DNA from 4 places in the Lentibacillus salinarum genome. Region 3 is predicted to be linked to each of the others. Evidence: riboswitches for the same ligand, from Rfam matches in the RefSeq annotation. Region 3 holds a riboswitch; each other region holds the start of a gene.
What was found. Region 3 has a riboswitch for S-adenosylmethionine ahead of ACFQ4A_RS12630 (homocysteine S-methyltransferase family protein). Riboswitches for the same ligand answer to the same signal wherever they lie in the genome.
Positions count from the first base shown of each region.

Region 1 (4,195 bases), on a different contig from region 3:
AGCCGGGAAAATTTTGCGATAGACAGCTGCCATTAATGTAACAGGGGTCTTCGGTATGCTGTATGCCAACAACCATTCCTCCGATCATTCGATACAAGCGAGAAAAATTTGCTATACTACTTATATCATCATATTTTAAAGGGGGATTCAAATGATTCAGTCATACAAAAATAAAACACCCGACATTCACCCATCGGTTTTTATTGCCCATGATGCCGACGTCATTGGCGATGTCATCATTGATGACCAATCAAGCATCTGGTTTAAAACCGTCATTCGCGGCGATGTAGCGCCAACGCGGATCGGGAAAGGCGTTAATATCCAGGACCTGTCCCTTGTCCATCAAAGTCCGAATATGTCGGTAACGATAGAAGATCACGTGACAGTCGGCCACCAGGTGACGCTGCATGCATGCACCATCCGCCAAAACGCCCTGATCGGCATGGGGTCGATCATTCTGGATGGGGCGGAAATTGGTGAGCATGCCTTTATCGGTGCCGGCAGTCTTGTCCCACCCGGCAAAACAATCCCGCCCCGCACACTTGCCCTCGGAAGGCCCGCCAAAGTCGTCCGGGATTTAACGGAAGCGGATTATCAGGAAATGGCACGTGTTTATCAGTCATATATCGAGAAAGGGCAATACTATCTAAAGCTGACAGGTTCTTTTGATTGAACTGGTCAATTGATTACGATTATCACCGCTTCATATATCGTTCAGGTCATGTCAAAAAAGATGCGGAATCAGCCGCATCTTTTTTGATTCGTCACGATTCAGTTTTTACCAGTGCCTGTAATTCATCCACCTTATCCGTTTTTTCCCACGGGAAGAGCGTATCTGTTCGGCCAAAATGCCCATAGGCAGCCGTATTTTTAAAGATCGGCTTTTTCAGATCAAGCATCCGGATGATCCCGGCCGGACGAAGATCAAATGATTTCCTAATAGCGTCCACAAGTGCGTCTTCACGCACATCTCCCGTGTTAAATGTATTAACGGAAATCGATACCGGTTCGGCCACACCAATCGCATAGGCCAGCTGCACTTCACACGTTTTGGCCAGTCCGGCTGCGACAATGTTTTTGGCAACGTAACGGGCCGCATAGGCTGCCGAGCGGTCAACCTTCGTATAGTCTTTTCCGCTGAACGCCCCGCCGCCGTGACGGGCATAGCCGCCATATGTGTCAACGATGATTTTCCTGCCTGTTAAGCCTGCATCGCCCTGGGGGCCGCCGATCACGAACCGGCCTGTCGGGTTAATGATATAGTTGGTCGTTTCGTTCAGCAAGTTTGCCGGCACGACAGGTCGGATAACATGCTCGATCAGATCCTGTTCAATTTGTTCTGTCGTTATATCCTGATGATGCTGGGTGGAGATAATAATCGTATCAACGCCAGCAGGTATCCCGTGTTCATCATAGTCAATCGTGACCTGTGTTTTGCCGTCGGGACGCAGGTAATCCAGAACATTATCCTTTCGCACATCTGCCAGACGTTTTGCCAACTTATGAGCTAGTGAAATCGGCAGCGGCATCAGTTCCGCCGTTTCGTCACAGGCAAAACCAAACATCAATCCCTGGTCTCCTGCCCCAATTGAGGCAATTTCTTCGTCACTCATTTTTCCCTGACGTGCCTCCAGCGCTGTATCAACACCGCCGGCAATATCAGGGGACTGCTCGTCAATCGCTGTGAGTACGGCACACGTTTCCGCATCAAACCCGTATTTTGCCCGGGTATACCCGATATCTTTAATCGTTTGCCGGACGATCGCTGGGATATCCACATATGTCGTTGTGGTGATTTCACCCGACACCAGCACCAGGCCTGTTGTGACAGTTGTTTCACAGGCAACACGGGCATTCGGGTCTTTTTTTAAAATCTCGTCCAATATCGCATCTGAAATCTGGTCACAAATTTTGTCCGGGTGGCCTTCTGTAACCGATTCAGATGTGAATAAACGCCGTTTTACAGCCATGTGGCCATGTCCTCCTTAAGTATATGGTACGGAACTCTTTTTCAGTCTATTATTGCAATCAATTAACGTCTTAAAAAACAAAAAACCTTTCCTGCACAGTGAGGAAAGGGTTCGAGGCCTTTCACTCTTATTGTTCAAGGTTGAGCCCTTGCACCAGATTAGCACCTTTTCACAGACGTGATGGTTGCTGGGCTTCATCGGGTCTGTCCCTCCACCAACTCTGAATAAGAGAGTATCCGTTCGCAAATAATCGTAACGAAATCCGTATGGGATGTCAACTTTTTCATCGGACCGGCGTCACATTGCCAAAAAAAATTCATATGATTAAATACAAAAATAGTATGGACTAATTTATTAAATGTGTTATACTAATATCAAATTTACATGATCAGGTTATTTTTGATTGAATCCATTAAAAGGTAGGTATTGAAAATGAAAACAAAGGAAGATGCATTGTTAACGCAGGACCTGCTTACCCACCATAATATACAAACCAATTTAACTGTACCGCAGTTAGTCGAAAAAATCCTGTCACGTCATGAGGGTATCTTGAGTGCCACTGGCGCAGTGTGTGCAACGACTGGGGAGTACACCGGCCGTTCACCAGACGATAAGTTTATCGTCCGTGATGATGTCTGTGATGAATTGGTTAACTGGGGCGATATCAATCGTTCCATCGATGAAGCTTCTTTTGATAACCTGCTGGAAAAGGTAACGGCCTACTTGCACGATAAAAAGGAACTATTTCACTTCAAGGGATTTGCCGGGGCTGATCCAAACCACCGGCTGCCGATTGAGGTCATTAATGAGTATGCATGGCACAATCTGTTTGCCCGTCAACTGTTCATCACGCCGACGGATGACGCATTCAGAACGCACCGTTCCGAGTTCACCGTTATATCCGCTCCGACGTTCAAAGCCGACCCGGTAATTGACGGTACGAACTCTGAAACGTTTATTCTGATTTCCTTTAAAAAACGGATTATTTTAATTGGCGGAACCGAATATGCAGGCGAAATCAAAAAATCTATCTTTTCCGTTATGAACTACCTTCTGCCTCAAAAAGATATTCTATCCATGCATTGTTCGGCAAACGTGGGCCAGGAAGGGGATGTCGCCTTATTCTTCGGTCTTTCCGGCACAGGCAAAACAACGCTATCCGCTGATCCGTACCGGCGACTGATCGGTGATGACGAACATGGCTGGAGTCCAAACGGCATATTTAATATCGAAGGTGGCTGCTATGCGAAATGTATCAACCTGTCGCAAAAAAAAGAACCGCAAATTTACAATGCGATCCGTTTCGGGTCCGTGCTGGAAAACGTGATCCTTGATAAAGCATCACGTGAACCAGACTATGACGACACATCGCTAACGGAAAATACACGGGCAGCTTATCCGCTGGAAAATATCGATAACATTGTCAAACCAAGTGTTGCCGGTCATCCAAATGCAATTATTTTCCTGACGGCTGATGCATCAGGCACGTTGCCGCCAATCAGCAAACTGACGAAAGAACAAGCCATGTACCATTTTCTGAGCGGCTATACAAGCAAACTAGCCGGGACCGAGCGCGGGGTAACCCAGCCGCAAGCAACCTTTTCCGCTTGTTTTGGTTCACCATTTCTGCCGCTGGCACCGTCCACGTACGCTGAAATGCTTGGTGACAAAATCGATCAATTTAATTCGAGTGTCTTTCTCATCAACACCGGCTGGACCGGCGGATCATTCGGCACAGGTGAACGGATCAAGCTTTCCTACACACGGGCAATGATCCATTCCGCACTGGAAGGTGAACTGAACAATATTGAGTCAGTGACCGATGATATTTTTGGACTGGAAATCCCGTTGCACGTTCCAGGCGTCCCTGATGACGTGCTGATACCAAAAAATACGTGGGCGGATAAAAAAGCCTACGAAACTGAGGCACAGGCCCTTGCCGTGAAATTTCACAGCAACTTCAACAAGTTCACCAAGGCAAGTGAACAGATCCGAAACGCCGGCCCGGTGTATAAAGGGTAATTCAGCAACAATTTTGATTCCTCATCCCAAAAGGATTTAACATATGAAGAAAATACAGCCAGCTTTGATCTGGCAACCGGTCCCTTGTATGGCGACCGGTTTTTTTATTCCTTCCGCCGACTTCTGGCATCCGGTAACCATCCTCCATATAGGCATTCACACATTTTTTAAACCCGCATAATATGACGACATAACGGAACACA
Region 1 covers NZ_JBHTNH010000014.1:6,177-10,371, forward strand. The annotation lists gene ACFQ4A_RS07015 (tetraprenyl-beta-curcumene synthase family protein) at 1-69, opposite strand, end outside; gene ACFQ4A_RS07020 (gamma carbonic anhydrase) at 152-673, shown strand; gene metK (methionine adenosyltransferase) at 765-1,970, opposite strand; SAM riboswitch class I at 2,095-2,201, opposite strand; gene pckA (phosphoenolpyruvate carboxykinase (ATP)) at 2,403-3,992, shown strand.
Region 1: it holds a riboswitch for S-adenosylmethionine, as region 3 does, so the genes downstream of both, metK (methionine adenosyltransferase) here and ACFQ4A_RS12630 (homocysteine S-methyltransferase family protein) in region 3, are expected to answer to the same signal.

Region 2 (4,195 bases), on a different contig from region 3:
GTGCGACCTCCGCCACCATCTCCAAGTCAATCAGTTTCATCGTCGGATTGATCGGCGTTTCGACGTAAATGCAAGCCGTTTCCGGTCTGATTAATGTGCGCAGCTCCTCCTTTGTTGCCATCATGGAAAAATCATGCGTTATCTGGTATTTATCCTGCATCATGCTCAATAAGCCAAATGTGCAGCCATACAGACCCGTGGAACAGACGATATGGTCATTGGCTTTCGTTAGGGCCACTAGAATGGCCGAAACCGCTGCCATGCCCGAGGCAAAGGCCAGTCCGCGCTCGGCATTTTCCAAAGCTGCCATCTTTTCTTCCAGAACCCTGACAGTGGGATTGCCGAGCCTTGAATACATGTAACCGTCTTCCTCACCGGCAAACCGCCGCTCCCCCTGCTCCGCTGTTTCAAACGTGAATGTTGATGTCTGGAAAAGCGGTGTGGTAAGACTTCCCAGCATGTCATCCGGATTATAGCCATCATGGATAACCGATGTGTCAACCTGCTTATGCTTCTCCGTCATGAATAAACCCCCTTGGAATAAATGTCTATAAAGCTATCTTATGGGATTTCCCTTCATTTTGAAAGCATTTTTAATAAACTATAAGTCTGACAGATTGCTATTTTGCAACATAAATTTTAAAATTAGGATATTTACATAATGCCGTATGACTTGAGGCTGGATGTCGCTTATGTTTGGGGTGGTACCGCACGCGTTAAGGTGGCTTCTTCACAAACTGTAGCCATGCTCGCACGATTTGCTAGCCACTCCTCGCCGTATGTCCAGCGACTCACATGTCCAATCGCAACCATGACAAAAGGGGGTATCCAGCATGAACCAGGAAAGTAAAACAGGCATTTTGTATGCAGTAGGTGCCTATTTATTGTGGGGCTTTTTGCCAATCTATTGGAAGCTGCTTGATGATATTGCGCCTGGTGAAATCCTCGCACACCGTATTCTTTGGTCGTTCATCTTTATGGTTGTCATCGTGCTGTCGGTGCGCAAGTGGCGCCCGTTCATGCAGGAATGCCGGCTTATTTTCAAGGATAAAAAGAAGTTGAGCGGTATAACGCTGGCATCGATCGTGATCAGCTTAAACTGGCTGACCTTTATTTGGGCCGTGAATAACGACCATGTTATCCAGTCCAGTCTTGGCTATTACATCAATCCGCTTGTCAGTATTCTATTAGGAATGATCGTGTTAAACGAAACATTGACAAAGCGGCAACTGCTTTCATTTATTCTGGCAGGCATCGGGGTGATCAATCTCACCATCAGTTATGGTGTTTTTCCATGGGTATCACTGTTGCTGGCTTTCTCGTTCGGCCTTTATGGCTTATTGAAAAAAACGGTCGATATCAGTCCCATGTTCGGCCTGACCATCGAAACAATGATTGTCACACCAGCCGCGCTGATTTACCTGCTAATTGTGCCGGACAGTTCCATTGCAGCAGATGTTATGCTATCCGGTATGGGACTATTATTAATCGGCGCCGGGATTGCCACCGCTGTTCCGCTTCTCTTGTTTGCCAGCGGTGCCAAAAAGATTCCATTATCGATGGTCGGCTTTTTGCAGTATATTGCGCCGACCATCATGCTACTTCTCGGTGTGTTTGCCTATGGTGAAACCTTTTCCGCCGCGCACCTGATATCATTTGGTTTTATCTGGATTGCTTTAGTGATTTATATGGCATCTGCCCACCCGGTACCGGCCCGCCGCAAGCAAAAAAATTAAGAAAACAACTTGACGGACGGTGTGCATTCATTATATAATGTTCATTAAATTAATAAAATTAGCATCTCTTATTAAGAGCGGTGGAGGGATTAGGCCCTGTGAAGCCCGGCAACCATCAAGGCTGATTAACGTGTCTTGAAAGGTGCTACATCCTACAGGTCACGCTAGATCTGGAAAATAAGAGGAGGACCGGTGACAGCAATAGCCCTCTTCTCTTACTGAAGGGGGTTTTTCGTTTCGCCTCTTCGTCAGACGATTAAGACAGCACTTTTTTATAGCGCGTCACATGATTATCATAAACCTTAAGGAGGCAATCATTATGGCAAACTTTAACCTGCAAAGCCAGGAAACACAACTGCTACACGGTGGACAGGAACCCGACCCGGCGACAGGATCGCGTGCGGTTCCCATCTATCAAACAACGTCTTATGTTTTCGAGGATACGGAACATGCGCAAAACTTGTTTGGACTGACAGAGGAAGGCAATATCTACAGCCGTATTATGAACCCGACGCTTGACGCATTTGAGAAGCGGATGGCCCTACTAGAGGATGGTGTAGCGGCTGTTGCCACATCATCCGGTATGGCTGCGATTTCGCTCACGATTTTAAATCTGGCCGGCAGCGGTGACGAAATTATTGCTGACAGCAACTTGTATGGCGGCACGTACAATCTATTTGCCAACACATTGCCGCGGTATGGGATCGATGTCAAGCTTGTCGATGGGACAGACCTTGAAGCAATCGAAAACGCCATTACCGATAAAACGAAAGCGATATTTGGTGAAGTTATTACCAATCCAAGCCTGAACGTACTGGATTTGGAAGCCCTTGCTGGGATTGCACACCATCATGACATCCCACTCATCATCGACAATACATTTGCCACGCCATATGGGACGAAGCCGCTCGCTTGGGGTGCGGATATTGTTGTTCATTCGGCAACCAAATGGATCGGCGGCCATGGTACAGCGATTGCAGGTGTCGTCGTTGACGGTGGACGCTTCAATTGGGGCAATGGCAAATTCCCGGAATTCACCGAACCGGATAACAGCTATAACGGCCTGCGCTATGTCGACGTTGGCCCGGCAGCCTTCGCGACGAAACTGCGTGTCCAGCTGCTGCGCGACATTGGTGCCTGCCTGAGCCCGCAAAATGCGTTTCTCCTGCTGCAGGGTCTGGAGACATTGCATCTGAGAGTCGAGCGCCACAACCAAAATGCCGCTGTCGTTGCTGATTATTTGACCAATCATCCGGCCGTGGAGTGGGTGAATTATCCGGGGTTGCCGGCGCATCCATCGCACCAGCTGGCGAACAAATACTTACAAAAAGGCTATGGCTCAATCATCACATTTGGCATCAAAGGCGGACGGGAAGCCGGCCGGCAATTGATCGACAATATTACCCTCTGGTCACATGTTGCCAATGTGGGCGATGCGAAGTCGCTGATCATCCATCCGGCATCCACAACCCACCAGCAATTGGGAGCGGAGGATTTGGAAAAAAGCGGTGTGACGGAAGAATTGGTCCGCCTCTCAGTCGGTCTCGAAGCAACGAACGATACGCTGGCTGATCTGGATCAGGCGATTGCCACAGCAACCGGTGCAGCGCCGATCATCCAGCTGAGCGAAGAAGACGCGATCCAATGGCTGCTGGCATCGCCGTTTGACCGGAGCAACGGTGGAATCCGGCAAAAAGCACTCGCAGTCCTAGGACATAATGCAGGGGATACGGCATTTGATAAGCACATCAGACAACTGGCGCAGCTCGGTTTCCAAATTGCCCCAATCGGCGGAGAGGACAAAACGGCATTTGACCAGTTAAGCGATGTGCCGTTCCAGATAGATGCTGTTCTGACCAATCAGCCGACACTTCCACCGGAAACGGTTGAGCAAGCGATCAACCAGGAGGCAGCCATTCTTTGGGTCGAACAGCCGACCAGTAACGATCAGACACTGGAAAAAGCCCAGACAGCCGGTCTCACGGTCATTTCCGGCAAAAAGGCCTATGAAGAAGCCGTCCGCATCCGGCAAAACGGCACCCGGAAAGAGGCGATCCACAGCTAAACTGCCGGTCCGGATAGAAAAATATCGTTGCCGGTCGTGGCCCTTTTATAAAATTCGTCTTCACCCGAGGACGAATTTTTTATGTTTGCACGGTTTTTTTATGGGGGATGAGTCAAGCATGAACATGATATAATAAAACTATACGACAATAACTGATTACATATTGACGATAAACATGTTACATCAGATGAAAATTGACTACAGGTGTGAAGACCATGAAGAAAAACGACGTACTCACTATATTAGGTGTCCTGTTCATCGGCATCGCTCCTTTTCTCATTTTTTCTCAGCCGGAAAGCCCGGCTAAAGAAACGGTCAATCAGGCTGCCCAGCAAAACGAGGACAAAGACACAGAAGACGCGGCTGATGAACCGGAAGATGAGGAAGAAACGAA
Region 2 covers NZ_JBHTNH010000058.1:48,179-52,373, reverse strand. The annotation lists gene megL (methionine gamma-lyase) at 1-523, opposite strand, end outside; gene rarD (EamA family transporter RarD) at 834-1,736, shown strand; SAM riboswitch class I at 1,802-1,920, shown strand; gene ACFQ4A_RS17775 (PLP-dependent aspartate aminotransferase family protein) at 2,056-3,801, shown strand; gene ACFQ4A_RS17770 (SGNH/GDSL hydrolase family protein) at 4,017-4,195, shown strand, end outside.
Region 2: it holds a riboswitch for S-adenosylmethionine, as region 3 does, so the genes downstream of both, ACFQ4A_RS17775 (PLP-dependent aspartate aminotransferase family protein) here and ACFQ4A_RS12630 (homocysteine S-methyltransferase family protein) in region 3, are expected to answer to the same signal.

Region 3 (4,195 bases):
GTATTAGGTATGCCCAAAATGCACGGGATGCTTTAATAAAAATTGATCCTGATAATGAAGAAGCCTATAAGAATAATACTGCTGCATACATTGAAAAACTTGAAAAACTGGATGAAAAAATTAAACAAAAGATAGCGGAAATTCCGGAAGATAAACGGTACTTAGTGACCAGTGAAGGTGCGTTCAAGTATTTTTCCGCAGCATATGATTTTGAAGCAGCCTACATTTGGGAAATTAACGATGAAAATGAAGGGACACCGGATCAAATTAAGTCGGTCGTGGATTTGATTGAAGAAAAAGCTGTACCCGCATTGTTTGTCGAAACAAGTGTGGATCCACGCAGTATGGAAACCGTGTCAGATGAAACCGGGGTGCCGATTGCCGGGGAAATATTCACCGATTCTCTGGGAAAACCGGGTGAAGAAGGGGACACGTATGTAGAAATGTTGGAATGGAACGCGGATATGATTGTCGAAGGATTAACAAATTAAGGTGTTCAGCTGACAAGTCTCGGGTCTGGATGGTTTGCTGGGAGGCTGTTATGTTGAGTTTATTGCCTATAATATGTGTGAAATACCTCTTTTTAGTCAGCGTTCAAAAAAGGCTAGAAAGGATCGGTCGGCTAAGGTTCAACGTCCTGTCGCCCTAACGCAGGCATTGAAAACGGGTAGCTGACCTCGCCGACAATTGGCATAACGGTTCTTTTCTGTTAAAATTAGTTGCACGGAAGCAGTAGGAGGACGTACGTATGCCAAAAGGAAATGGGAAAGCAATCGCACAAAATAAAAAAGCGCGGCATGATTTTTTTATAGAAGAGACATATGAGGCAGGCCTTGTGCTGCAGGGAACCGAGATTAAATCGATTCGTGCCGGCCGTATCAATTTGAAGGATTCGCACGCACGGATTGATCGCCGCGGTGAAGTGCAATTGGTCAATATGCATATTGCACCGTATGAGCAGGGAAATCGGTTCAATCATGATCCGACCCGTTCGCGCAAATTACTGCTGCATCGAAAAGAGATCGATAAACTGGTCGGCTTGATCCAGCAAAAAGGCTATTCGCTTGTACCGCTGAAGGTTTACATCAAAAACGGTGTGGCCAAAGTGTTGATCGGTGTCGGTAAAGGAAAAAAGAAATATGACAAACGGGAAGATCTGAAGCGGAAGCAAATGAAGCGTGACGCGGATCGTGCCGCGAAGGAAAGCTTGCAGTAGACCGCCAACCCTTGACTTTCAAAGGATTTCTGTTATAATAAAAATTGTCGTTATAACAAGTAAATGAATAGTGCTCGTTCTATCCGGGCGTATTCTCCCATCTTTTTCATGGGGACGTTACGGATTCGACAGGGATAGATTGAGCTCAGACTGCGCGTCGAGGTTACGGCTCGTAAAACGTTATTGCCTAAATATAACTGGCGAAGAAAACAATTCACCAGCTTTAGCAGCTGCCTAAGCACTGCCTAAAGCGATCCTTCCTGCTATCGCTCGTGTAGCAGATTGAAGGGTCTCAAATCAAGCGGGCTATTCTGTCGTCCACCGTCTGAGGATGATGGCAGAATCCAATCAGACTAGCTGCCGGGAAGCCTGTTGGCAGGCTGAGCGGTAAGCGAATGATAATATGTCAACTATGCGTGTAGATGTCTGAGTGGCGATATCTCTGGACGTGGGTTCGATTCCCACCGTCTCCACCAATACATATGTTGGTGGTTTTTTATTTATTACCTTTGGACATAAATCAACGTATATTCGGCGATCCCCAACGTTATAATAGAAATAATCGCGGGACCCGAAGCATATTAGCACTCGTTTCTTACATATTTTTACGATACGGGGGAGAGGGAAGTGATTCTCTCCGCAGTTTCTCAGGCTTTCTCTGTTTAAGAAAGAGTTCTTTTCTTTTTCCGTCTTGTTAAAAATGACGGCTGTTAAGTTAATTACAGCAACAATAAGCCTAAGAAATCGGTCAATAACAATTGACAGAAAATGTGGAAAAGTGTATAGTTAATTAAAGTTAACATTTATATCAAAATTTTTCTTATCCAGAGAGGTGGAGGGACTGGCCCTATGAAACCTCGGCAACAGGCTGTTTAAGTACTGTGCCAATTCCAGAAGCGAAGGCTTGGAGATAAGAAGAGTAAACAGCCATGGTGCCAAACCTCTTCTTTATCAAGAAGAGGTTTTATTTTTTGCATATAAATTGCAAGTGGCGCACAAAAAATCTTAAGGAGGAGAGTCGCATGAAACGCAGCTTGGAAGAGAGGCTGAAAGACGGAACAGTCATCGCTGGGGAAGGTTATTTATTTGAACTGGAACGAAGAGGGTATTTGCAAGCAGGATCCTTTGTACCAGAAGTAGCATTGGATAATCCAGAAGCACTTAAACAAACGTACCGTGATTACATGAATGCAGGTTCAGATGTGGTGTTAGCATTTACATACAACGCCCATAGAGAAAAAATGCGTATCATTGGCAAGGAAGATTTATTGGAACCACTGAACAGGAACGCAATACGCCTGGCAAAAGAAGTCGCAAACGAGCATCCAATTGAAGCGGCATTGGTAGCAGGTAACATATCAAACACGAACATTTTTGATCCAGAAGATTCTAAGTCAAAAGAGCAAGTTAGAAACATGTTTTCTGAAATGGTGAGATGGTGCAAGGAAGAAGGCGTCGATTTTATTAATGGTGAAACGTTTTATTATCATGAAGAAGCAGTCGTAGCATTGGAAGAAATTCAAAACCACGGATTACCAGCTGTCATTACATTAGGATTAATGGGTGAAAGTGTTTTAAGGGATGGGTACACGGTAGAGGAATCGTGTCAAATTCTTTCCGAAAAAGGCGCGTTAGTTGTCGGGATGAATTGTTTCCGCGGCCCGGATACAATGCAGCCATACCTTGCTGACATACGTAAACATGTGGATGGCTATGTAGGTGGGTTACCAATTCCATATCGAACAACGGAAGAGAATCCGACATTTTTCAATTTACCTGATGGTGGATGCAGCTGTCATTTACCTTTAGAAACAACTTTTCCGACTGCTTTAGACCCGCTTTATCATAATCGTTATGAATTAGCGGAATGGGCAAAGAAAGCCAAAGACATTGGCATAAACTATATTGGATTATGTTGTGGCGCTTCACCAGCGATGTTGCGGGAGGTTGCAGAAGCTGCCGGAGTTGAAACGATAAACTCTAAATACGCCCCTGATATGGAAAAACACTTTTTGTTTGGTAAAGACAAAACACTTAAGGAACATAACGTAAACTATCGATTAAAAGCCTGATCAACGTGAACATTTGCACGTCTTGAACCAACCGCATCTGCCGAACTTAATGAAAATGTTTGGAAGGGTGGATTATCCCTGTTTTTCTGAAAAAACGGGGTATAATCTGCCCTTTTTGTAAGATAAGCAAGCATAAAATGTTGGACGACGTTTTCAATCCCGAAATCGGCTAAATCGCTAATTTCTTCCAAACTGACTTCTGACCTCTGCATCTGAAAAGACGCGTCAGCGTTTTTTCATACGCGTTCGTGGTGAGTATCGCTGTCATACAAGGGCACAATTTTATACTTTTTCTCAAATAGCATATCGATTAAATGAAAGTTGATCATTAATGGCTACGTTTACATGGCATTTTGTGTTCAAAAATAATTATGGTATGATTTGCTTTGTTAAAAACGGAAACGACTTTTGTTAGCACAAAAGTTACTATACAACACCATGAAACAATTAAGAGGTGCTAAATTGAAATTACAGGAAATAAAACAAGAATGGTTTGGAAATATACGGGGAGAAGTGTTGGCGGGAATAGTCGTAGTATAATGGAACCATTGATGTCGTTTATGTGGTCGATGGCCAAACATCGAAAACGGATGTCTTGCACCATGATAATAAATATGAAATTGAGCATAAACGGAAAGAAAAGATTAAGTCCGTTCAGGATCAAATTCGGCAATTCGATATAGATTTTAAAGTCCATATACTGCACGGAGAGCCGGGACCTACGATAGTTGACTTTGCTAATTCAAATGATTTTGATTGTATTGTTATTGGAAGTCGTGGACTAAATAACCTGCAAACGATGATATTGGGTAGTGTTAGTCACAAGGTTGCTAAACGAGCAGATTGTCCAGTTCTCATTGTAAAATAAATTCATATAAAATAAGAAGGAACAACGCATTTTTATTTA
Region 3 covers NZ_JBHTNH010000027.1:18,841-23,035, forward strand. The annotation lists gene ACFQ4A_RS12615 (metal ABC transporter substrate-binding protein) at 1-491, shown strand, start outside; gene smpB (SsrA-binding protein SmpB) at 749-1,216, shown strand; RNA gene ssrA (transfer-messenger RNA) at 1,327-1,692, shown strand; SAM riboswitch class I at 2,034-2,133, shown strand; gene ACFQ4A_RS12630 (homocysteine S-methyltransferase family protein) at 2,239-3,288, shown strand; gene ACFQ4A_RS12635 (universal stress protein) at 3,836-4,156, shown strand.

Region 4 (4,195 bases), on a different contig from region 3:
GGAACGGTAGTTACCGCGGCATAAATGCACTGTGACAGTCAATTCGTCCGGTTTATGGGCCAGACTTTCGTTCAGCACTCGGACGGCCAAATCAATCAAATAGTCGCGCTGCTCACCTGGATCTTCATTCCACGGCACACTGTCGGCTGCCAGCCCGGCGATGTAAACATCATCCAGCTGCAGGTAACGCAATCCGGCATCATAAAAAGCTTGAATGGCCTCCTGGTATGTTTTGATGATATCGTCTGCATACTTTTCCAGGTCCGGATAAATGTCAGGATTCCGGATGCCGTCATTAAAAAACATATTCGGGCTCGGAATGGCGAATTTAACCTCAGCTCGACCGTCAACAATGTCAATCAGATCCGTCACATCCTGCAAAAATGGATGGTCCGGGTTAAACGAAATGTCACCTGAGTTCCAGACATTGCGTTTTTCCGATTCCTCACCCTTAAACGCATAGCCTTGTTCCGGGACATAGCCTTCAAACCCGTTCAGATGTTCCATGAAGTCAAGATGGAAAAATGTGCGGCGGAACTCGCCATCGGTTACAGCCTGAAGACCCACTTCCAACTGTTTGTCGACAATACGTTTAATTTCGTCATTTTCCACTTCACGTAACTGTTCAGCAGAGATACTACCCTTCTTGAACGCTCGTCTTGTTTCGTGCAGCCGGTCAGGTCGCAGCAAGCTTCCGACCTGGTCTGCACGGAATGGTGCTTTTGTGGTTACTTTGGTCATTTTCATTCCCTCTTTCTATTATAGTTTGTTTAGGTTTTTGCTTATAAGATAAGATAGTATAAATTTTGGACGACGCTTTCAATACTAATTAGCTAACTCGGGATGTCTTCCAATCTGACATCTGACCGCTAGTATCTGAAAAGACGCATCAGCGTTTTTCTTACAGTTAAGGTAAAATGGCAAATGATCGTACCGGAAATCCGGTTGCACCTTTTGCTTTTGGTACGATATTAAATATTACGGCGCCTTTTGCCGGGACTTTATCAAGGTTCGTCATCACTTCCACCTGAAACGTATCCTGATCAAGCACGTAATATTCGGCTACAAGTGCGCCGTTTTTCTGGAAATTAATGGCTGAATCGGTATCAAATGTTTCGTGGCCGATAGCTTTGATGTGGCGCTGTTCGAATAAAAACTGCAATGCTTCAACGGACCAGCCTGGCACATGGCTATTCCCTTCATCGTCCTCGTTGTCAAAAGCTTCCTGATCCGGCCAGTTTTTGCTCCAGTCAGTCCTTAGTGCAACAAATGAACCTGGCTCAATGTCACCGTGCTCTTTTTCAAATGCCAGAACATCGTCCAAGTCAAGTGTAAAATCAGGGTTTTCGGCGGCTTCTTTTGATTTATCAATGACAACCAGCGGCAACACCAGTTCCTGCAGCTCCAGCTCATGCACATAACGCTTATCCCCAGGTACAAAATGAATGGGCGCATCAATATGTGTTCCATATTGTCCCGGGAAAGTGAATTGCTGGGCAAAGAACCCGTCATCATGATCGAATAACGTCTTGAACTCTGCCGGATCAAATGCGGAAAAATGAGGGGAGTCCGGCCCGAACGCATGCGTCAGGTCGATCCATTCTTTTTCCTTTAACACGTTGACTGCCTCAATTAATGTGTTACACATATTCCCCACCTCCCTTTAAATTTAACTGAATCAAAACGATTGTGAAACTAAAAAAGCCCCTTCTGATAAGAAGAGGCTTGGGTTCACATAGTTCACTCTTCTTATCTTTAGCGTCCAACGCTTTCTGGAATTAGCACAGTCACAGACCGATGCTGAGGCTTCGAAGGGCCAGTCCCTCCACCTCTCTAGATAAGAACGTTTTTTATTCAGTTATGATATTAATACATACAATACACCTGCTATGCTTGAATGTCAAGGAGGAATTTTCAAAACTTAGCGTCAAGTTTATCATGTTAAAAAGTTTATATGTTACCTGACTTCAAACGAAGGTGATAATAAACGACTAGATGCAGGAAGCTTGGGTGCAGTTGTTGTTCTTTTCTGTTAAATTGGAAGAAGCGTTTAAAAATTGGACTATCGGACAAAGTGGCCGGAATAGCTTGGGACTAAGTGAATTAGTAGCGGGGAATATCAGAGGAAACGGCCCTATTTTCAACTGGCTCTTTAAAACGCCTGAGTCATTAAATGCAGCTTTGGGATGGGTTGCTATCTTTTCAAGAGGAGGATTTCATGGTCAATGCTTATATCATGATGTTGTTCGTTGTTGTGTTTTATGCCGGTAACATTTTAACCGGAAGGGCGATTAATGAGCTCCCGCCGTTTACGATTGCGTTTTTCCGTTTGGTGGTCGCGTTTTTGGTGATGCTGCCATTTGGCCTTCGCAGTGCGTGGGCTTATCGGGATAAATTCAGGGAATATAAAAAGCCTTTTTTGCTTATGACACTGACAGGGATCACGTTTTTTAATACGTTCATATATGGTGCATTGCAGTTTACAACGTCCACAAACGTTTCGGTGCTGGAAACGGTTATTCCTGTCGCGACTGTCGGGTTGAGCGCGTTTCTTTTAAAAGAACGGCTCCGAAATAGCCAAATAGTCGGGGTTCTGTTATCGCTTTTCGGTGCTGTTTGGGTGGTGCTGGATGGCCGGATTTTTTCGATCGCCGGTATGAACTGGAATATCGGTGATAGTATTATGATCGGCGCCGTCGGATCATGGGCGGTCTATTCGATTTTGGTTAAACAATATATGTCCTTATTCCCGCAATTCGGGGCACTTTTTGTGATGAGCGGCATTTCCATTATCGTGCTTTTGCCGATTGTCGCGGTTGAATGGCTCGTTGCTGGCGTCCCATCGCTATTGATCGAGCCAGCGAACGTAGCGGGGATCGCTTATCTCGGTCTGTTTCCCTCGTTCATTGCTTTAATCTTTTATAACCGTGCTGTTGGCGTACTGGGTGCTTCACAAGCTTCGGTATTTCTGAACTTCCTGCCGATTGTGACGATGGTCGGGGCCTGGTTATGGCTGGACGAAGCGATCACGATGATGAAAGTGGCTGGTGCTCTGGCGGTTATTACTGGGGTCATGCTGACGACAGGAAACAGCGGAAAACGACAGAAGCATCTTTACGGGAAACAGCATCAGGAAAAAGCAATTGACTAGGGGGGTATCGCGCGCGGCCATAACGATTGTTTAGAGGGGCAAAATTTTTGATGCAACCGATCACTTATAATACCGGTGATTTGGGGCAAATTATTAACATGTCATACGTTATGGAGGTGAAATCATGCAATTGGATGGGCATATTATTTCCGGCGAGTTCGATGAATCTGCAAATGCGTTTTTGCTCCGGAAAGTGAAGCATCTTTCCACAGCGTCAATTCTTAATAAGAAGCAATTGCATGCCCTGACCGATTATCTACATAAACATAAACATGAGGATGATGGTCAGGTTCTGACATTATATGATCAAATTCTTGTTCGTTTAAACCAGGAAGAAGTTGAGCATTTTTTAAATGATCTTGATAAAGTCAAAACCTGGTATCATTAAATCATATCTGGTCGGAAGTCACGTCATTAAAAGGATCATGCTCATCCCGTCAGATCGTAACGTTTTCTGGTTTTATGCAAGTTCAGCAGGTTGTCCAGCTGCTGACTACACTTTATTGTTCTTTTATCCGTCAAGCCGTATTTCATCCCCAGGTTAATCATTTCTTTTCGTTTAAAGGAGATAGCCTTTTTTAAATTCTGTCGGGTTGGCTCTGGTTCCAAAATATGCATTGCGATCAATCTTCCTTTCGAACTATGTAAAGATTTAGGACGTTTGGCTCAAAACGCACAAAACCTATTATGGCACGCCTGAAATAAAATGCAACCATTTCTGCAAACAAAGTCAAAACATTACAAAATACGACATATGATCAGATGATGAAGCGGTTAACCAGACACGAATCATCATGACATGCCGGATTTCCAGCAGACAATTAGACAATAACGCCCTTCAGCAAGTGCTGCAAAATTTGCTTGTCGATATGGATTTGACCATGGGGCTCACTGGCCAAAAATCAGTTGCAGAACGTGACCGGTCCATGCTTCAAAGAGCAACCTGAGTATAAAAATGTGTGGCAGCGATGCTTTTAGTGGTGGACTGCCGTATTGTCATCAGTGATTCCATTCTTCTAAAACCGCACCGATATCTCGTCCGTG
Region 4 covers NZ_JBHTNH010000019.1:95,827-100,021, forward strand. The annotation lists gene ACFQ4A_RS09085 (5-methyltetrahydropteroyltriglutamate--homocysteine S-methyltransferase) at 1-741, opposite strand, end outside; gene ACFQ4A_RS09090 (cyclase family protein) at 908-1,648, opposite strand; SAM riboswitch class I at 1,747-1,844, opposite strand; gene ACFQ4A_RS09095 (hypothetical protein) at 1,996-2,271, shown strand; gene ACFQ4A_RS09100 (DMT family transporter) at 2,219-3,151, shown strand; gene ACFQ4A_RS09105 (hypothetical protein) at 3,276-3,539, shown strand; gene ACFQ4A_RS09110 (aspartyl-phosphate phosphatase Spo0E family protein) at 3,581-3,769, opposite strand; gene ACFQ4A_RS09115 (NAD-dependent protein deacylase) at 4,151-4,195, opposite strand, start outside.
Region 4: it holds a riboswitch for S-adenosylmethionine, as region 3 does, so the genes downstream of both, ACFQ4A_RS09090 (cyclase family protein) here and ACFQ4A_RS12630 (homocysteine S-methyltransferase family protein) in region 3, are expected to answer to the same signal.